Regions from separate parts of the Streptomyces sp. HUAS TT7 genome, predicted to be linked through region 1. Evidence: riboswitches for the same ligand, from Rfam matches in the RefSeq annotation. Region 1 holds a riboswitch; each other region holds the start of a gene.
The links. Region 1 has a riboswitch for cobalamin ahead of ACSHXC_RS01515 (CbtB domain-containing protein). Riboswitches for the same ligand answer to the same signal wherever they lie in the genome.
Positions count from the first base shown of each region.

Region 2: linked by a shared signal. The riboswitch ahead of metE (5-methyltetrahydropteroyltriglutamate--homocysteine S-methyltransferase) and the one ahead of ACSHXC_RS01515 (CbtB domain-containing protein) in region 1 are both predicted to bind cobalamin.
Region 3: linked by a shared signal. The riboswitch ahead of ACSHXC_RS13185 (ribonucleoside-diphosphate reductase subunit alpha) and the one ahead of ACSHXC_RS01515 (CbtB domain-containing protein) in region 1 are both predicted to bind cobalamin.
Region 4: linked by a shared signal. The riboswitch ahead of ACSHXC_RS29745 (cobalamin biosynthesis protein) and the one ahead of ACSHXC_RS01515 (CbtB domain-containing protein) in region 1 are both predicted to bind cobalamin.

Region 1 covers NZ_CP196175.1:307,890-312,075, forward strand. The annotation lists gene ACSHXC_RS01500 (ABC transporter permease) at 1-432, shown strand, start outside; gene ACSHXC_RS01505 (LLM class F420-dependent oxidoreductase) at 472-1,437, opposite strand; gene ACSHXC_RS01510 (hypothetical protein) at 1,583-1,792, shown strand; cobalamin riboswitch at 1,893-2,039, shown strand; gene ACSHXC_RS01515 (CbtB domain-containing protein) at 2,081-2,296, shown strand; gene ACSHXC_RS01520 (CbtA family protein) at 2,324-3,190, shown strand; gene ACSHXC_RS01525 ((2Fe-2S)-binding protein) at 3,187-3,924, shown strand; gene ACSHXC_RS01530 (short-chain fatty acyl-CoA regulator family protein) at 4,157-4,186, opposite strand, start outside.
Region 2 covers NZ_CP196175.1:491,626-495,811, forward strand. The annotation lists gene ACSHXC_RS02370 (class I SAM-dependent methyltransferase) at 1-752, opposite strand, end outside; gene ACSHXC_RS02375 (hypothetical protein) at 784-1,071, opposite strand; cobalamin riboswitch at 1,230-1,450, shown strand; gene metE (5-methyltetrahydropteroyltriglutamate--homocysteine S-methyltransferase) at 1,604-3,922, shown strand; gene ACSHXC_RS02385 (hypothetical protein) at 3,968-4,186, opposite strand, start outside.
Region 3 covers NZ_CP196175.1:2,974,057-2,978,242, forward strand. The annotation lists gene mctP (monocarboxylate uptake permease MctP) at 1-844, shown strand, start outside; gene ACSHXC_RS13180 (Uma2 family endonuclease) at 915-1,499, opposite strand; cobalamin riboswitch at 1,636-1,764, shown strand; gene ACSHXC_RS13185 (ribonucleoside-diphosphate reductase subunit alpha) at 1,891-4,186, shown strand, end outside.
Region 4 covers NZ_CP196175.1:6,613,499-6,617,684, forward strand. The annotation lists gene ACSHXC_RS29740 (cobyric acid synthase) at 1-1,428, opposite strand, end outside; gene ACSHXC_RS29745 (cobalamin biosynthesis protein) at 1,410-2,366, opposite strand; cobalamin riboswitch at 2,465-2,603, opposite strand; gene ACSHXC_RS29750 (hypothetical protein) at 2,705-2,926, opposite strand; gene ACSHXC_RS29755 (anion permease) at 2,959-4,186, opposite strand, start outside.

The DNA.
Region 1 (4,186 bases):
GTCGGCGCCGTCGCCTCCACCGGTTCCTTCCTGGTCTCCCAGGCCATCCTGAACGGTCACCCCACAGGCGCCGCGCTCACCCACCCCGGGGCGATCCGGGCACTGGCGGCATCCGCATTGGTCGCCCCGGTCTGTGCAACTGTCGGCCTGGGCCTCGGAGTTCTGCTCCGGCATGCCGCCGCGACCACGGTCACCAGCGTCTTCGTCCTGCTGATGCTGCCGACCATGTTCTCGGAGAGCAACCGCTGGTCGGCCGACATCAAACACACCCTGGTGTCGGCCGCCTGGAAGCGCCTGCTCCAGAACTGGGAGCCGGAGCCCGGGTCCCTGGGTTACACCGCCACGGTCCCCGGCTCCTGGCTCGTGTACGCGCTCTGGCCGCTGATCACGCTCGCCCTCGCCGTGTTCGTCGTCCGGCGCCGCGACGTATGAGCCTGGGCCGGTGTCCCGAGCCTCCGCCCGCTCCGGCGGTCACAGCTCGCGCAGCGCGGGCAGCAGTTTCTTCTCGGCCCAGTCGATGAACGGGAGTTGCTGTCGGCCGCCGATCTGGACGAGGGCGATTTCGGTGAAGCCGGCTTCGGCGTAGGGGCGTACGGCGTCGACGAAGGCGTCCACATCGTCGCCGCACGGGATGGACCGCGCCACGTCCTCCCGGGTCACGAACTGCGTCGCCGCCTCGAAGCCCGAGGGCCCCGGCAGCTCCGAGTTCACCGGCCAGCCCCCGGCGAACCAGCGGAACTGGTCGTGGGCACGGGCGACCGCCGCGTCCCGGTCGGGGTCGTAGCAGACGGGCAGCTGACCCACCCGGGGCTTGCCGGTGCCGCCGTGCCGGTCGAAGGAGGCGAGCAGTTCCGGCTTGGCTTCGGTGGCGATGACCAGGTCGGCGGTCCGGCCGGCCACGGCGCAGGACCGCTCGCCGGAGACGGCGACGCCGATCGGCGGCAGTTCGTCGGGGAGGTCCCACAGCCGGGCGTTCGCGACGCCGAAGTGCGCACTCTGATGGTTGACGTTGCCGCCCTCGAAGAGCGCGCGGATGATCTCGACGGCCTCTTCGAGCATGTCGATGCGGACCTCCGGGGCCGGCCAACCGGCGCCCACCACATGCTCGTTGAGGTTCTCGCCGGAGCCGAGTCCGAGCCGGAACCGGCCTTCGGACAGGATCTGCATCGTGGCCGCCTTCTGCGCCACGACGGTGGGGTGGTAGCGCAGCGTCGGGCAGGTCACGTACGTCATCAGCGGGATGCGGGTGGTGGCCTGGGCGGCCGCGCCGAGCACGCTCCACGCGTAGGGCGCGTGCCCCTGGCTTTCCAGCCACGGGGAGTAGTGGTCGGAGGTGACGGAGAAGTCGAACCCGGCACGCTCCGCCGCGACCAGATCCGCCACGAGTTCGCGCGGACCCGTCTGCTCAGTCATCATTGTGTAGCCGATTTGCACCATATTTCACGACTAACCGTGCTGCGCCGATGGAAAACATCGGCCCGCTGTCCGTTTGCGGGTTCCCGACCGCACCGGTTGCCGAAACGCTTCCGGTGTGCGACAGGGGCTACGCGGTCCGCAGACCGTCCGCCTTCGAGGAGTCGTCATGGTCATAGTGGCCGTTCTCATCCCGCCGCTGCTCCTTGGCGTGCTGCTGGCCCTCGGCCGTTACGAGGAGCGCCTCCTCGGCGCCCCCACACCGATCGAGGACCGGCTGCGCGAGCGGCGCGGATATGCGGCGCCTGACCTCCCCGACGAACAGCCGCAGCACCCGGCCCACCCCGCACCGTCGAGCGAGGTGGGGCCGCCCCTGTGACGGTGCGCGCCCGTACGGATCGCGCAGCCGGGCCGGCGCTGGCACGATGGACGGGCGGGATTGCGAGGGGAGCGGGCCAGGACTTGGCACTGGCTTGATTGACCCGTTCGAGACGGCAGCTCTATGCTCCACATGTAGTGATGAGATAAGGAAGCTGGTGAGATTCCAGCACGGTCGCGCCACTGTGAGCCGACCGCCCGCGAGGGTGGCCGGTGAGTCAGACACTTATCCGTTGCTTCGCCCCGTTTCATCCATGGGACGCAAGATCCCGAGAAGGAGGGCCTCGCCTTGAGCAGCGTTTCCACATCCCGCCCGGCTTCCACGCCGATCGTCCTGCCGGTTTCGAAGTCGGTGCTGTGGCTGGTCGGCACCGCGATCCTCGCACTGGCCGCCTACTACTTCATCGGCGTCGACCAAGGGGCCGTCTCGGTCTTCGGCAACGACATGCACATCCACGAGTTCGTCCACGACGGGCGTCACTTCCTCGGCTTCCCCTGCCACTGACCCACACGGAAGTACGGACAACTCGACATGGAAAAGAAGCTGATACTGCGCGGCGTTCTCGTCGGCGCAGTGGCGGGGCTGCTCGCATTCGTCTTCGGACGGGTCTTCGCCGAACCGCAGATCGCGAAAGCCGTCGACTACGAGAGCGGGCGTGACGCCGCCCAGGCCGCCCTCGACAAGGCCGCCGGCCTGCCCGCCGAGGCGGCCGACCCGGACCTGTTCAGCCGCACCATTCAGGCCGATGTCGGCCTCGGCGTCGGCATGATCTTCTTCGGCATGGCCATGGGTGCGCTCTTCGCCGTCGCGTACACGGTCTGCCTGGGCCGGGCCGGCGGCCTGCGCGCCCGCACGCTGGCGCTGGTGGTCGCCGGTGGCGGGTTCCTCACGATGTACCTGGTGCCGTTCCTCAAGTACCCGGCCAATCCTCCGGCGATCGGCCACGAGGAAACCATCAAGCAGCGCAGCGGCCTCTACCTCATCATGGTGGTGTGCTCGATCGCGTTCCTGGTGGCGGCGGTCTGGCTCGGCAAACGCCTCCAGGCCCGCTACGGCAACTGGAACGCCACGCTCATCGGCGGTGCCGTGTTCGTCGTCGCGATCGGGATCGTGATGCTGGTCCTGCCCTCGCTCGGGCATCTGGCCTACAACAAGGAGAACTTCGGCGATCAGGCCACCGAGACACCGCTGCCCCTGACCGATTCCAAGGGCACGATCGTCTACCCCGGTTTCCCCGCCGACGTGCTGTTCTCCTTCCGCTTCTTCTCCGTCGCAGCTCAGCTCCTCCTGTGGGCTGCCATCGGGCTGTTCTTCGGCCCCTTGGCCGAGCGCCTTCTCCAGCCCCGCCGGGAATCCGCCGACGCCCCCGCGCAGGGCCCGGCTCCCCTCCCTGCATGACGTTCGCTCCGACGTCGAGCGCGGTGATCGCCGAGATCACCGCGCTCGGACCGTTCTTCGCCCTGCACACCCACGCCGCGGACGCACGGCCGGTGGAGCCGTGGGTCCCGATGTCCCGGCAGCTCATCGAGGCCCGCGTGTCGGCCGTACGGGGCTGGCTGGCCGCGGCCGGCGAGCAGCCGATCGACGCCATTGAGGTGCGGGTGGCCGCGTCGGTGACCCACCTCGGCCTGGCCGCCAGGCTGCTGTCGCCCGCGCTTGCCGCGTTCGTGCTGCACGGACGCCTTCTCACCTTCGGCCTCGCGGACGTCCACTGGCAGCCGGTCCTCGGCGGCCCCATCCCCCTCTCCGTCCCCGGCACCGCGATGAGCTCCGGCTCCGTTCCACCCGAGGAACTCACGTCCTTCCTCGACCGCCCCCTCGGTGAACTCGCCGCCGCCATGCGGCCGTTCTCGCTCTCTCCTCACATCCTCCAGGGCAACATCGCCTCGGCCCTCAACGGTGCCGCCACCATGATCGGCGCTGCCGTACCGGAACTCGCGGAGCGAACCCGCACGGCGGTCACGCTCCTCCTGGACAGCCCACCCCTGCGGGATTCCGCCACCACAACCGCCAACGGCGCCTTCCAACGCCGGAGTTGCTGCCTGATCTACCGCGCCGCCCCGGGCCGCAAGGGGTCGCTGTGTGGCGACTGTGTGCTGAATCGCGACGCGGACAGCACCAAACGCCGCTGACCGCACCGCAGTTCGCAGATCCGTCCTCTTGGCGGGTGAACTCAGGTGGCCGCTTCTCGGTGAAGGCCGCCATGCCCCTCTCTGGTCCTGCGTGGCGAACACCGCGTGGAACAGGCGGCGTCAGTCCGGCCGGTGATGCGGCTCATCACGAAGATCTTGCGGGTCATCGATCCCGACCGGCGTACGTACGTGCCCTATCGGGTGGAGAGGTCCGGCAACTCCTGATGCTCCGTCAGCCGATGCCCGGCCCCTCCCCCGCCAC
Region 2 (4,186 bases), 180 kb from region 1:
GGCTGGAAGAAGCCGGTGCTCTCGGGGGCCAGCCATCGCGGCCGGGCGAACTCCGCCTCGATCACGTATGAGCTCAACTGCCCCTGGGACAGAGCCCAATAGGTGGAGCGCCGCACGCACACGTCCCACTCCCCCGCACCGTCCGGGACGAGCTGGAAGTGCTCCAGGTCGTAACGCTCGCCGTCCTCGTGCCAGTCCCACAGCTGGAACGTGATGCTCCTGCCGTGCGGCGAGGCGGCGACTTGCGGCGGGGTCGAGGCGGGCCGCGCCTTCAGGATCTCGTCGTACGGACGGGTGCTGAGGATGAGCAGCCCATCGGTGCGCAGGACGCGCCGCATCTCCGTGAGGGCGGCGTGCACGTCGTGCGCCGTGAGGAGGTGAGGAAGGGAGTTGTCTGCGCTCACGACGACGTCGAACTGGGCTGCCGCGAAGGGGAGTTGGCGCATGTCGGCTGTTGCTGCGGGGAGTGCGACGCCTCGAAGGGCCGCCTCGCGGACCGCGCGCGTGACGGCCCCGGTGCTGATGTCCGTGCCCGTGACCCGGTGTCCGCGCAGGCCGAGCCCGATGGCCTGGGTGCCGATCCCGCACGAGCAGTCCAACACCCTGGCGCTGTCGAGACCGAGCTCGGCCCGGATCACCGCGTCCAGGGCCCGGCCCTGCCGGGCGATGCCGTCGTCCCAGTCGGCGTAGATGAGGTGGTAGTCGGCGGCGAGCCGATCGTAGAAGCTGGCCACTCCTGAGGCCTTGGGCATGCGGCCAGGCTAACGGGTCTCTCCGTGGCGCTCACGGGCGCGGCAGAGTCACCCCCTTCGTGTGGGCGTCCTGCACCGCCGGTGACCAGTCGCCGGTGCAGTAGACGGATACCTCGCTCATGACTCCGTCGCGCACCTCGGCGCGCAGCTTTTCCCGGCAGTACCAGCTTGCGCCGCCGTCCTCCCAGCGCTCCTCGAACTCGATGACGAGACCGGAGTCCGTGACGTCGACACGGTGGCGCGGGACGGTGCCGGGGTGGGGTGGCTGGTGCGGCGCAGCGCTACCAGTTGGTCGCGGCCCGCGGCCTGGAGCCGCCACTGCGGAAGGCTCAGGTCGCAGAAGACATCCTCGGCGAACGCGATGCCCGCCTCGTCCGTCCCCTCGCCGCTTCGAGAGTGCCCCCCCTTCGAGCGTAGGCAGCCGGGCGGGTCCGGGGTACGACCAGCCCCCGCCGCCCCGCGCCCCGAGCGGAGCGCGTACGCTGCCCATGCAGCTGGTTCGCCCCGTCCGCCAGGCGGGATGCGTCGTAAGAGGGAACCCGGTGGGAATCCGGGACTGCCCCGCAGCGGTGAGCGGGAACGACCGCCGTCATACGCACTGGGCCCGGCCGGGTCTGGGAAGCGACGGCCAGTAGATGCCTCGGAGAGCACGAGGCGTGCCCGCGAGTCCGAAGACCTGCCACTGCCCGTGTGCGACCGATCGCGCGCGGAGATCCCGGTGACCTCGAGGGCGGGTCGGCGTACGCACCAGCGGCAACGGCGCACATGCCGTGGCTCTGGTCCGTCGTCCCTTCGCGCCTTCGTCCCGTTCCGGGGTCCGCTCCACCGAAGAGCTCGCGAAGGAGAGTCTCGTGACCAAGTCCGCAGCCGCGGCAGCACGCGCCACCGTGTACGGCTACCCCCGCCAAGGGCCGAACCGGGAACTGAAGAAGGCGATCGAGGGCTACTGGAAGGGCCGCGTCGGCGCCCCCGAACTCCGGCGGACCGCAGCCGAACTGCGGGCGGCCACCTGGCGGCAGCTCGCCGAGGCCGGCATCCACGAGGTGCCGACCGGTGACTTCTCGTACTACGACCACGTCCTGGACACCAGCGTCATGGTGGGCGCCGTGCCCGACCGCCACCGCGAGGCCCTCTCAACCGACGTCCTGGACGGCTACTTCGCGATGGCGCGCGGCACCCAGGACGTGGCGCCGCTCGAAATGACCAAGTGGTTTGATACCAACTACCATTATCTGGTACCGGAGTTGGGGCCGGACACCATCTTCGCCGCCGACTCCTCCAAGCAGGTCGGCGAGCTCAAGGAGGCCCTCGCGCTCGGGCTTGCCGCGCGCCCCGTGCTCGTGGGCCCGGTGACGTATCTGCTGCTCGCCAAGCCCGCGCCCGGCGTGGCCGCCGACTTCGAGCCGCTCACCCTGCTCGACCGGCTGCTGCCGGTGTACGCGCGGGTGCTGGCCGACCTGCGGGCGGCAGGCGCCGAGTGGGTGCAGCTGGACGAGCCCGCGCTCGTCCAGGACCGCACCCCCGCCGAACTGAACGCCGTCGCCCGCGCCTACCGGGAGCTCGGCGCGCTCACCGACCGCCCCAAGCTCCTCGTCGCCTCCTACTTCGACCGGCTCGGCGAGGCCCTGCCGGTCCTCGCCAAGGCGCCGGTCGACGGGCTCGCGCTGGACTTCACCGGCCCCGCGGCCGCCAACCTCGACGATCTCGCCACGGTCGGCGGCCTCCCCGGCAAGCGGCTCGTCGCGGGGGTCGTGGACGGGCGCAACGTATGGATCAACGACCTGGAGAAGTCGCTGTCCACCCTGGGCACGCTGCTCGGACTCGCCGACCGCGTGGATGTGGCCGCCTCCTGCTCGCTGCTCCACGTCCCGCTCGACGCGGCCGCCGAACGCGGCATCGAGCCGCAGATCGCGCGCTGGCTCGCGTTCGCCCGCCAGAAGACGGCAGAAATCGTCACACTGGCCCGCGGCCTGTCCGGCGGAACCGGCGCCATCGCGGCCCAACTGGCCGCCAACCGGGCCGACTTGGCCTCCCGCGCCGGTTCGGCCATCACCCGCGATCCGGCCGTACGCGCCCGGACCGGCGCCGTCACCGCGGCAGACGCCCGCCGCGCCCAGCCATACGCCCAACGGGCCACCGCCCAGCGCGCCCACCTGAATCTGCCGCCCCTGCCCACGACGACGATCGGCTCGTTCCCGCAGACCGGCGAACTCCGCACCGCCCGCGCCGACCTGCGCGCCGGACGCATCGGCACGGCCGCGTACGAGGAGCGCATCGAGGCCGAGATCCGCGAGGTGGTCTCCTTCCAGGAGAAGACCGGCATCGACGTCCTCGTGCACGGCGAGCCCGAACGCAACGACATGGTGCAGTACTTCGCCGAGCAGCTGACGGGCTACCTCGCCACTCAGCACGGCTGGGTCCAGTCGTACGGCACCCGCTATGTGCGCCCGCCGGTCCTGGCCGGCGACATCTCGCGCCCCGAGCCGATGACGGTCCGCTGGACGACGTACGCCCAGTCCCTCACCGACCGCCCGGTCAAGGGCATGCTCACCGGGCCGGTCACCATGCTCGCCTGGTCCTTCGTCCGCGACGACCAGCCGCTCGCCGACACCGCCCGCCAGGTCGCCCTGGCACTGCGCGACGAGGTCAACGACCTTGAAGCTCATGGCAGTTCGGTCATCCAGGTCGACGAGCCGGCTCTGCGCGAGACCCTGCCGCTGCGCCCGGCCGACCACCCCGCATACCTGGCCTGGGCGACGGAGGCGTTCCGGCTGACGACCGGCGGGGTCCGGCCGGACACCCAGATCCACACCCACATGTGCTACGCCGAGTTCGGCGAGATCCTCTCCGCCATCGACGACTTGGACGCGGACGTGATCAGCCTGGAGGCGGCCCGCTCCCACATGCAGGTCGCGGACGAGCTGGCCGCGGCGGGCTATCCGCGCGAGGTCGGTCCAGGGGTGTACGACATCCACTCCCCCCGCGTCCCGCCCGAGGACGAGACCGCGCACCTCATCACGCGGGCACTGCGCTCCGTACCCGCCGAACGCCTGTGGATCAACCCCGACTGCGGCCTCAAGACCCGCGGTTGGGCCGAGGTCCGCCCGGCCCTGGAACGCATGACGGCGGCGGCGCGCGCGGCACGTCGGCAGTTGCCCGCCACGGACTGAGGGAAGGGGCGGGGGTACCGGATCGTCGGTGCCCCCGTCGCCGTCTCAATAGCACACGTGGCTCGGGGCGTCGGGGCCGCAGTAGTTGGTGCCCGCGGTGGCGATGCTGTCAGTGGTGGGGTTCAGCGTCATGGTGAGGGGTCCGGGCTTGAGCCAGCCAGGGTCGTTGGATTCTGCGACGCTCCCGGTGGCCGCGGTTCCGTCGACACCGGTGAGCCGCCCCGTGGCGTGACCCCCATCGGTGATCTGGCCGTTTACCACTGT
Region 3 (4,186 bases), 2.7 Mb from region 1:
GCTCGGCTCGGCGCTCGCGCTGTTCATGTACCCGCACTCGATCACCGCGACGCTGTCCTCGCGCAGCCGCAACGTGATCCGCCGCAACACCACGATCCTGCCGCTGTACTCGCTGATGCTGGGCCTGCTCGCGCTGCTCGGCTTCATGGCGATCGCGGCCGGGGTCAAGGTCAAGAACGGCCAGCTGGCGATCCCCCAGCTCTTCGAGGACATGTTCCCGGACTGGTTCGCGGGCGTCGCCTTCGCGGCGATCGGCATCGGCGCGCTGGTCCCGGCGGCGATCATGTCGATCGCGGCCGCGAACCTTTTCACCCGCAACATCTACAAGGACTTCCTCAAGCCGGACGCGACGCCCGCGCAGGAGGCCAAGGTCTCCAAGCTGGTCTCGCTGGTGGTGAAGGTCGGCGCGCTGGTCTTCGTCCTGACCATGGACAAGACGGTCGCCATCAACTTCCAGCTCCTGGGCGGCATCTGGATCCTGCAGACCTTCCCGGCCCTGGTCGGCGGCCTGTTCACCCGCTGGTTCCACCGCTGGGCGCTGCTCGCGGGCTGGGCGGTCGGCATGGTCTACGGCACCCTAGCCGCGTACGGAGTGGCCTCGCCCACCCAGAAGCACTTCGGCGGCTCCTCGAAGGAGATCCCGGGCATCGGCGAGATCGGCTACATCGGCCTCACCGCGTTCGTCCTGAACGTGGTGGTGACGGTGGTCCTCACCGTCGTCCTGCGCGCCCTGAAGGCCCCCGACGGCATCGACGAGACCTCCCCCGCCGACTACACGGCGGACGCCGGCGACCCGGGCGTGGCCACGGAACTCCCCCCGGCGACGGCGGGCTCGGCGCACTGAGTCTGCCCGTTGCTACGCGGAAGGGCCGCCACATCCAAGAGGGATGCGGCGGCCCTTTTGCGTGCGGTGCTCAGCGCACCCAGTCCTTGAGCTGCTCGGTCTGGAGGGTGATGCCCACGGGCTCGGGCAGCTCGATGTCCTTACCGAAGGGCACGGTGCGGATGCTCTCGTAACGCATGCCGTCAGGCTCGCTGCGGACGGTGACCTCGCAGCGCTCCCGGTCGATGAGGAGGTACACAGGGATTCCGGTCTCTGCGTAGGCGCGCGGCTTCTCGTTTCGATCACGCGCGTCCGTGTCGGCGTCGTACGAGGTGACCTCGACAACCATGAGGACGGGTGCCGGATCAGCCCACTCCCCCTGCCCCACAAACGCGTCGTCCGGAGCCATGGACGCGTCCGGGCGCGCGCGACCCGAACGGTATTCCTGAACTGCCAACCCCCGCTCGACGTGAAGCCACAGCTCAGGCCGATGCTGCATACAGATGCGAGCCAGCCACAGAACGATTCGGTCGTGGTCCCCGTCCGGCACGGCCTTGACCCCCAGCTTCCCGTCAATGAATTCAAGCCGCAGCCCCTCGATCTCGCGGGCACCTATGCGCGCGAGGGTCTCGAAGTCTTCGGTCTGCATCTGGGCCCGGTAAGTCATGACGACCATGCCTCACTCCCCTTCCTCGACGGTCTGTCATCGACGATAGCGGAGGCCGCTGACACTTGCCCGGCTTCCATCCGTTGCCCCCCCCTCACGAACACAACGACACAACATGTGGGGGGTGCCGCTGACAGCGCCCCCCACATGTATGCTCGTCCTCGCTGTCGCCGCAGGGGAATCCGGTTCGAATCCGGAACTGTCCCGCAACGGTATGACCTGTACGTCTTTGTGCCGGTCGAGTCCGAGGACCTGCCGATGGCGCGTCCGGGTCGACCGAACCGGATGCCAGACGTCCGGGCCTCGCGGTTGGGCCGGTGGACGACGCGCTCAGGGCTGCCCCGACGCGCGCCGACGCCTCCTCCGAAGGGCCCCGTGCCGAGCGAGGGAGTGCCCCCACGTGACCATCGCCCCTGCGGATCCCGCTTCAGCGATCACCGAAGAGTTGGCGGATGCCCCGGGGACCGCGCTGCTGCGGACCCTGACCGATCTCACCGCCGACCTCGCGGACACCGACCCCGGCCGGGTCGCCGCCGCCGCGCTGCGGGGCCGCAACGCCCGTTCCGACGAGGCCGAGCTGCGCGAGCTGGCCACCGAGGCGGCCGCGGGGCTCATCTCCGAGGACCCGGCGTACTCCCGCCTCGCCGCCCGGCTCCTGACCATCACCATCGCCGAAGAGGCCGCGACCCAGGGCGCGGTGTCGTTCTCCGCCTCGGTCGCGGTCGGCCACCGCGAGGGCCTGATCGCCGACCGCACCGCCGAGTTCGTCGACGCCCACACCGCCCGCCTCGACGCGCTGGTGGACGCGGCCCTCGCCGACGGCGCCGACGACCGCTTCGGCTACTTCGGCCTGCGCACCCTCTACTCCCGCTACCTGCTGCGCCACCCGATCACCCGCAAGGTCGTCGAGACCCCCCAGCACTTCATGCTGCGCGTGGCGTCCGGCCTCGCCGAGGACGAGTCGGTCCGCGCCCTGGACGAAGTGGCGTCCCTGTACGGCCTGATGAGCCGCCTGGACTACCTGCCGTCCTCCCCCACGCTCTTCAACTCCGGCACCCGGCACCCCCAGATGTCGTCCTGCTACCTGCTCGACTCGCCGCTGGACGAGCTCGACTCGATCTACGACCGCTACCACCAGGTCGCCCGGCTCTCGAAGCACGCCGGCGGCATCGGTCTCTCGTACTCCCGCATCCGCGGCCGCGGTTCGCTGATCCGGGGCACCAACGGCCACTCCAACGGCATCGTCCCGTTCCTCAAGACCCTCGACGCGTCGGTGGCCGCGGTCAACCAGGGCGGCCGGCGCAAGGGCGCGGCCGCGGTGTACCTGGAGACCTGGCACTCCGACATCGAGGAGTTCCTGGAGCTGCGCGACAACACCGGTGAGGACCAGCGCCGTACGCACAACCTGAACCTCGCGCACTGGATCCCCGACGAGTTCATGCGCCGGGTCGACGCCGACGCCCAGTGGTCGCTGTTCTCGCCCGCCGACGTGCCCGAGCTCGTCGACCTGTGGGGCGAGGAGTTCGACGCCGCCTACCGCAAGGCAGAGGCCGCCGGGCTCGCCCAGAAGACCATGCCGGCCCGGGACCTGTACGGCCGCATGATGCGCACCCTCGCGCAGACCGGCAACGGCTGGATGACGTTCAAGGACGCCTCCAACCGCACCGCCAACCAGACGGCCGAGCCGGGCCACACGGTCCACTCCTCCAACCTGTGCACCGAGATCCTGGAGGTGACGGACGACGGCGAGACGGCCGTCTGCAACCTCGGCTCGGTCAACCTCGGCGCGTTCGTCGTGGGCGACGGCATCGACTGGGAGCGTCTGGACGCGACCGTCCGCACCGCCGTGACCTTCCTCGACCGGGTCGTCGACATCAACTTCTACCCGACCGAGCAGGCCGGCCGCTCCAACGCCAAGTGGCGCCCGGTGGGCCTGGGCGCGATGGGTCTGCAGGACGTCTTCTTCAAGCTGCGCCTGCCCTTCGACTCCCCCGAGGCGAAGGCCCTCTCCACCCAGCTCTCCGAGCGGATCATGCTGACCGCGTACGAGGCCTCCACCGACCTCGCCGAGCGCAACGGCCCGCTGCCGGCCTGGGACAAGACCCGCACCGCGCGCGGCGTGCTGCACCCCGACCACTACGACGTCGAGCTGACCTGGCCGGAGCGCTGGGCGGCCCTGCGGGAACGTATCGCCAAGGTCGGCATGCGCAACTCGCTGCTCCTCGCGATCGCCCCGACCGCGACCATCGCGTCCATCGCCGGCGTGTACGAGTGCATCGAGCCGCAGGTCTCCAACCTCTTCAAGCGCGAGACGCTGAGCGGTGAATTCCTCCAGGTCAACGGCTACTTGGTGGAGGAGCTCAAGAAGCTCGGCGTATGGGACGCCCAGTCCCGCGAGGCGCTGCGCGAGGCGAGCGGCTCGGTGCAGGACTTCGGCTGGATCCCGGCCGAAGTGCGCGCGCTGTACCGCACGGCGTGGGAGATCCCGCAGCGCGGCCTCATCGACATGGCCGCCGCCCGCACCCCGTTCCTCGACCAGTCGCAGTCCCTGAACCTGTTCCTGGAGACGCCCACCATCGGCAAGCTGTCGTCGATGTACGCGTACGCCTGGAAGCAGGGCCTGAAGACGACGTACTACCTGCGCTCGCGCCCGGCGACGAAGATCGCCCGCGCCGCCCAGGCCACCCCCACCATCC
Region 4 (4,186 bases), 6.3 Mb from region 1:
GGTGTCGGGCGCGGGCACGAACCGGCGGCCCGCGGCCCGGGCGACGTGTTCGAGGAACCGGCGCCGGAACCCGTCGCTCTCCAGGGAGCCGTGCCAGTGCGTACCCCAGACGGCACCCACGTGGCATCCGTCCAAGCTGTGTCCATTGTCATCAGAGATGAACGTGTCCCCGCCCAGGACCTCGGCCACCCCGTGGTGGATCTCGTACCCCTCGACGGGCTCCCCGAGGGCCTCGCCGACGGGCCGGGCCAGGGTCTTCTCGGCGGCGAACCGCACCCGTACCGGAAGCAGCCCGAGACCGGCGACCGAGCCCGCCCTCGACTCGACCTCGTCCTCGATGTGCTCGCCGAGCAGCTGGAACCCGCCGCAGATGCCGAGTACGGGGCGGCCCCCGGCGGCCCTGCGCGCCAGTTCCGCCGCGAGGCCGCGCTCGCGCAGCCACTCCAGGGCGCGGACCGTGCCGCGGGTGCCGGGTACCACCACGAGGTCGGCGTCGGTGAGCTCCTCGGGCCGGTCGACGAACCGCACGACCACGCCGGGCTCGGCCGCGAGCGCGTCCACGTCGGTGAAATTGGACATCAGCGGAACGGCACAGACGGCGACCCGCAGCACGTCCTCGCCGACCGGCGGCGCCACCACGGACTCCCGTACGGCCCCGCGCAGGGAGACCCTGAGGCCGTCCTCCTCGTCGATGCCGAGGCCGTGGGCGTACGGCAGGATCCCGTAGGTGTGCCGCCCCGTGAGGCCGCGCAGCATCTCGATGCCGGGCTCCAGGAGCGTCACATCGCCCCGGAACTTGTTGACGACGTAGCCGGCGACCAGCGCCTGGTCCTCGGGGCTGAGCAGCGCCGTCGTCCCGAAGAACGAGGCGAACACGCCGCCCCGGTCGATGTCGCCGACCACGACGACGGGCAGCCGCGCGGCCCGCGCGATGCCCATGTTGACGATGTCGGTACGCCGCAGATTGATCTCGGCCGGGCTGCCCGCCCCCTCGCAGATCACGGCGTCATAAGTGCCCCGAAGCTCCTCCAGGCACTCCAGGACGGTGCCGAGCAGCGTCTGCTGCCGTCCCCCGTGCAGCGCCTTCCCCAGGGACGACCCCCCGGCCGCCCCGAAGAACCCGCGGGCGCTCATTTCACCCACCGGCCTGCCCATGAGCACGACCTGGCTGGAGCGGTCGCTCCCCGGCTTGAGCAGCACGGGGTTCATGAGCGCGCTCGGCTCCACGCGCGCCGCCTGCGCCTGCATCGCCTGCGCACGGCCGATCTCCGCGCCCTCGCGCGTGACGAACGAGTTCAGCGACATGTTCTGGCCCTTGAAGGGCGCGACCTTGACGCCCTGGCGCACCAGCCAGCGGCAGATCCCGGCCGTGACGACGCTCTTGCCCGCGTCCGAGGTCGTGCCCGCGATCAGCAGCCCGCCACCCATGTACGTCCCTTCCTCACAGCGGCCCTGGTCGCGACGGAGGCGGCCAGCGTCAGCCAGCCCACCCTGCGCGAGAGCCGTACCGCCCGTTCGATGTCCGCGACCTCGACGGCCCGCCCCGGGCCGTTGAGGACCGGCCGGTGCTCGACGCGTCCGGCATAGGAGAGCGTGCCGCCGAGCCGTACGCCCAGCGCCCCCGCGAACGCGGCCTCGACCGGGCCCGCGTTGGGGCTCGGGTGCTGGGCGGCATCGGCGCGCCAGGCCCGTACCGCGCCCTTGGCGTCCGGGCCCGCCAGCGCCGCGAGGACGGCGGTGAGGCGGGCGCCCGGCCAGCCCGCCACGTCGTCCAGGCGCGCCGAGGCCCAGCCGTACCTGCGGTATCTGGCCGACTTGTGCCCGACCATCGCGTCCAGCGTGTTGACCGCCCGGAAGCCCACCAGACCCGGCACGCCCGCGAGCGCGCCCCACACCAGGGCGCCGACGACCGCGTCCGAGGTGTTCTCGGCGACCGACTCGACGACGGCCCGCGCGATGCCGTCCGCGTCCAGCGACTGCGGGTCGCGCCCGCACAGGTGCGGCAGGCGCTCCCGGGCCACCTCCACGTCGCCCGCGGCCAGCGCGCCGCCGATCGCCCGCGCCTCGCGGCCGAGCGAGGTGCCGCCCACCACCGTCCAGGTGGCGGCGGCGGTCAGCGCGACGGATGCGGCGGGCCGGCCTCGTACGGCGCGGGAAAGAAGGACGGCAGCGCCCGCGGCGCCGCCCGCGCACACCAGAGTGTGCAGTGCGCCCCGGCCGCGGTGGTCGCGCCACAGGACGCGTTCGACGGCGCCGGCCGCGCGTCCGAACGCGGCGACCGGATGCCCGCGGCGGGGGTCGCCGAGCAGGAGGTCGCCGATGAGTCCGGCCGTGGCGCCGTAGGCGAAGGTGCGATCGGCCCGCATGCGCTCAGCCCGTCAGGGCGTCGCGGGAGGGGCCGGAATGTCTCGACGGGCAGGCGCGCATGGCGGTATGTCCTCACTCAGGGTGTCCGCGCCCTGGTTCGACGTGACCGGCGGTGAGAGTTCCTGGCTCGCGGGGATCATTCCCCGGTGACAGTGGCGGGACCGCGCCGGATTCGCACCGGCTTCCTCTTCTGCCGCCGTAGCTGGCCGGTGCAGTCCACCACGCTGCGAGAACACCCGTCAACTTGCCGTTGACCTGCGGTGCGAGAGAGTGCGCGGCGCCACACAGAACCGCCCTCCGGAACGGACCGGAGGGCGGTTCTGGTGATGTCCGTGGGTCAGGCGACGATCAGATAGATCCCGTACGCGACGGCCGCCGCGCAGGCCGCGAAGCAGACGTACGCACCGGTGCGGGCCAGCGCCACATTGCCGGTGCCGGAGGCCGCGGCCTCGTGCTTGGTGAGGCCGACGATGCCGAGGGTGAACAGGCCCACCAGGCCGACGGTCACCACGAGGCTGACGCCGAAGACGGAGCCGAGAGCTGCCCAGTCGATGTGCATGAGGATTCCTTAGCTGTGCCGGAGAACCGGGGTCAGACCGTCGCCGGGGTGGGCGGGTCGGCAGGGGCCGCCGGGGCCGGGGCCTGGATCGTGGCCTTGAGGTCGATGGTCGCGGCGGCCGCCGCGGTCGGCGGCGGGGTGACCGCGGCGATCGCGGTGGTGACGACACCGGCGGGCTCGGCCGCGGGGGCCTCGCCGATCTCGTCGGCGGTGACGTTGTGGTGGTCGACCGGCTGGCGGCGCGACAGCTTCCAGATGGTGCCCGAACCGGCGATCAGGAGGATCGCGACGGCGACGATGCCCCAGGTGCCCTGCTTGGTGAGGAACTCCGCGCCCGCGCCGACGAGTCCGGCGGCCGGCAGCGTCAGAACCCAGGCGACGGCCATCCGGGAGGCGGTGGACCAGCGGACCACGCCGCCCTTGCGGCCGATGCCCGCGCCCATGACGGAGCCCGAGCAGACCTGGGTGGTGGAGAGCGAGAAGCCGATGTGCGAGGAGGCCAGGATGACGGTGGCGGCACCGGTCTGGGCGGCGAAGCCCTGCGGCGGGCGCAGCTCGGTCAGGCCCTTGCCCATGGTGCGGATGATGCGCCAGCCGCCGAGGTAGGTGCCCATCGCGATGGCCAGACCGGCCGAGACGATGACCCACAGCGGGGGGTTCGCGCCCGGGTGCAGCACACCGCCGGTGACCAGGGCGAGGGTGATGATGCCCATCGTCTTCTGGGCGTCGTTGGTGCCGTGGGCGAGCGAGACGAGGCCGGCCGAGGCGATCTGGCCCGCGCGGTAGCCCTTGGCGGTGGCCTTCTCGTCGGTGTTCCGGTTGAGCCGGTACGTCAGCCGGGTGGCCAGCATCGCGGCGATGCCCGCGACGATCGGCGCGGCGACGGCGGGGAGCAGCACCTTGGTGACCACGGTCGAGCCGTTGACCGAGGACCATCCGGCCGACATGACCGCGGCGCCGATGAGGCCGCCGAACAGGGCGTGCGAGGAGCTGGAGGGCAGACCGAGCAGCCAGGTCAGCAGGTTCCAGAGGATGGCACCGACCAGGGCCGCGAAGATGACCTCGGTTCTGATGCCTTTTTCGTCGATGATCCCGCCGGAGATCGTCTTGGCGACCTCCACCGACAGGAACGCGCCGACCAGATTGAGCGCGGCGGACATGGCGACCGCCGTCTTGGGCTTCAGGGCGCCGGTCGAGATGGTGGTGGCCATCGCGTTGGCGGTGTCATGGAAACCGTTCGTGAAATCGAACACGAGAGCT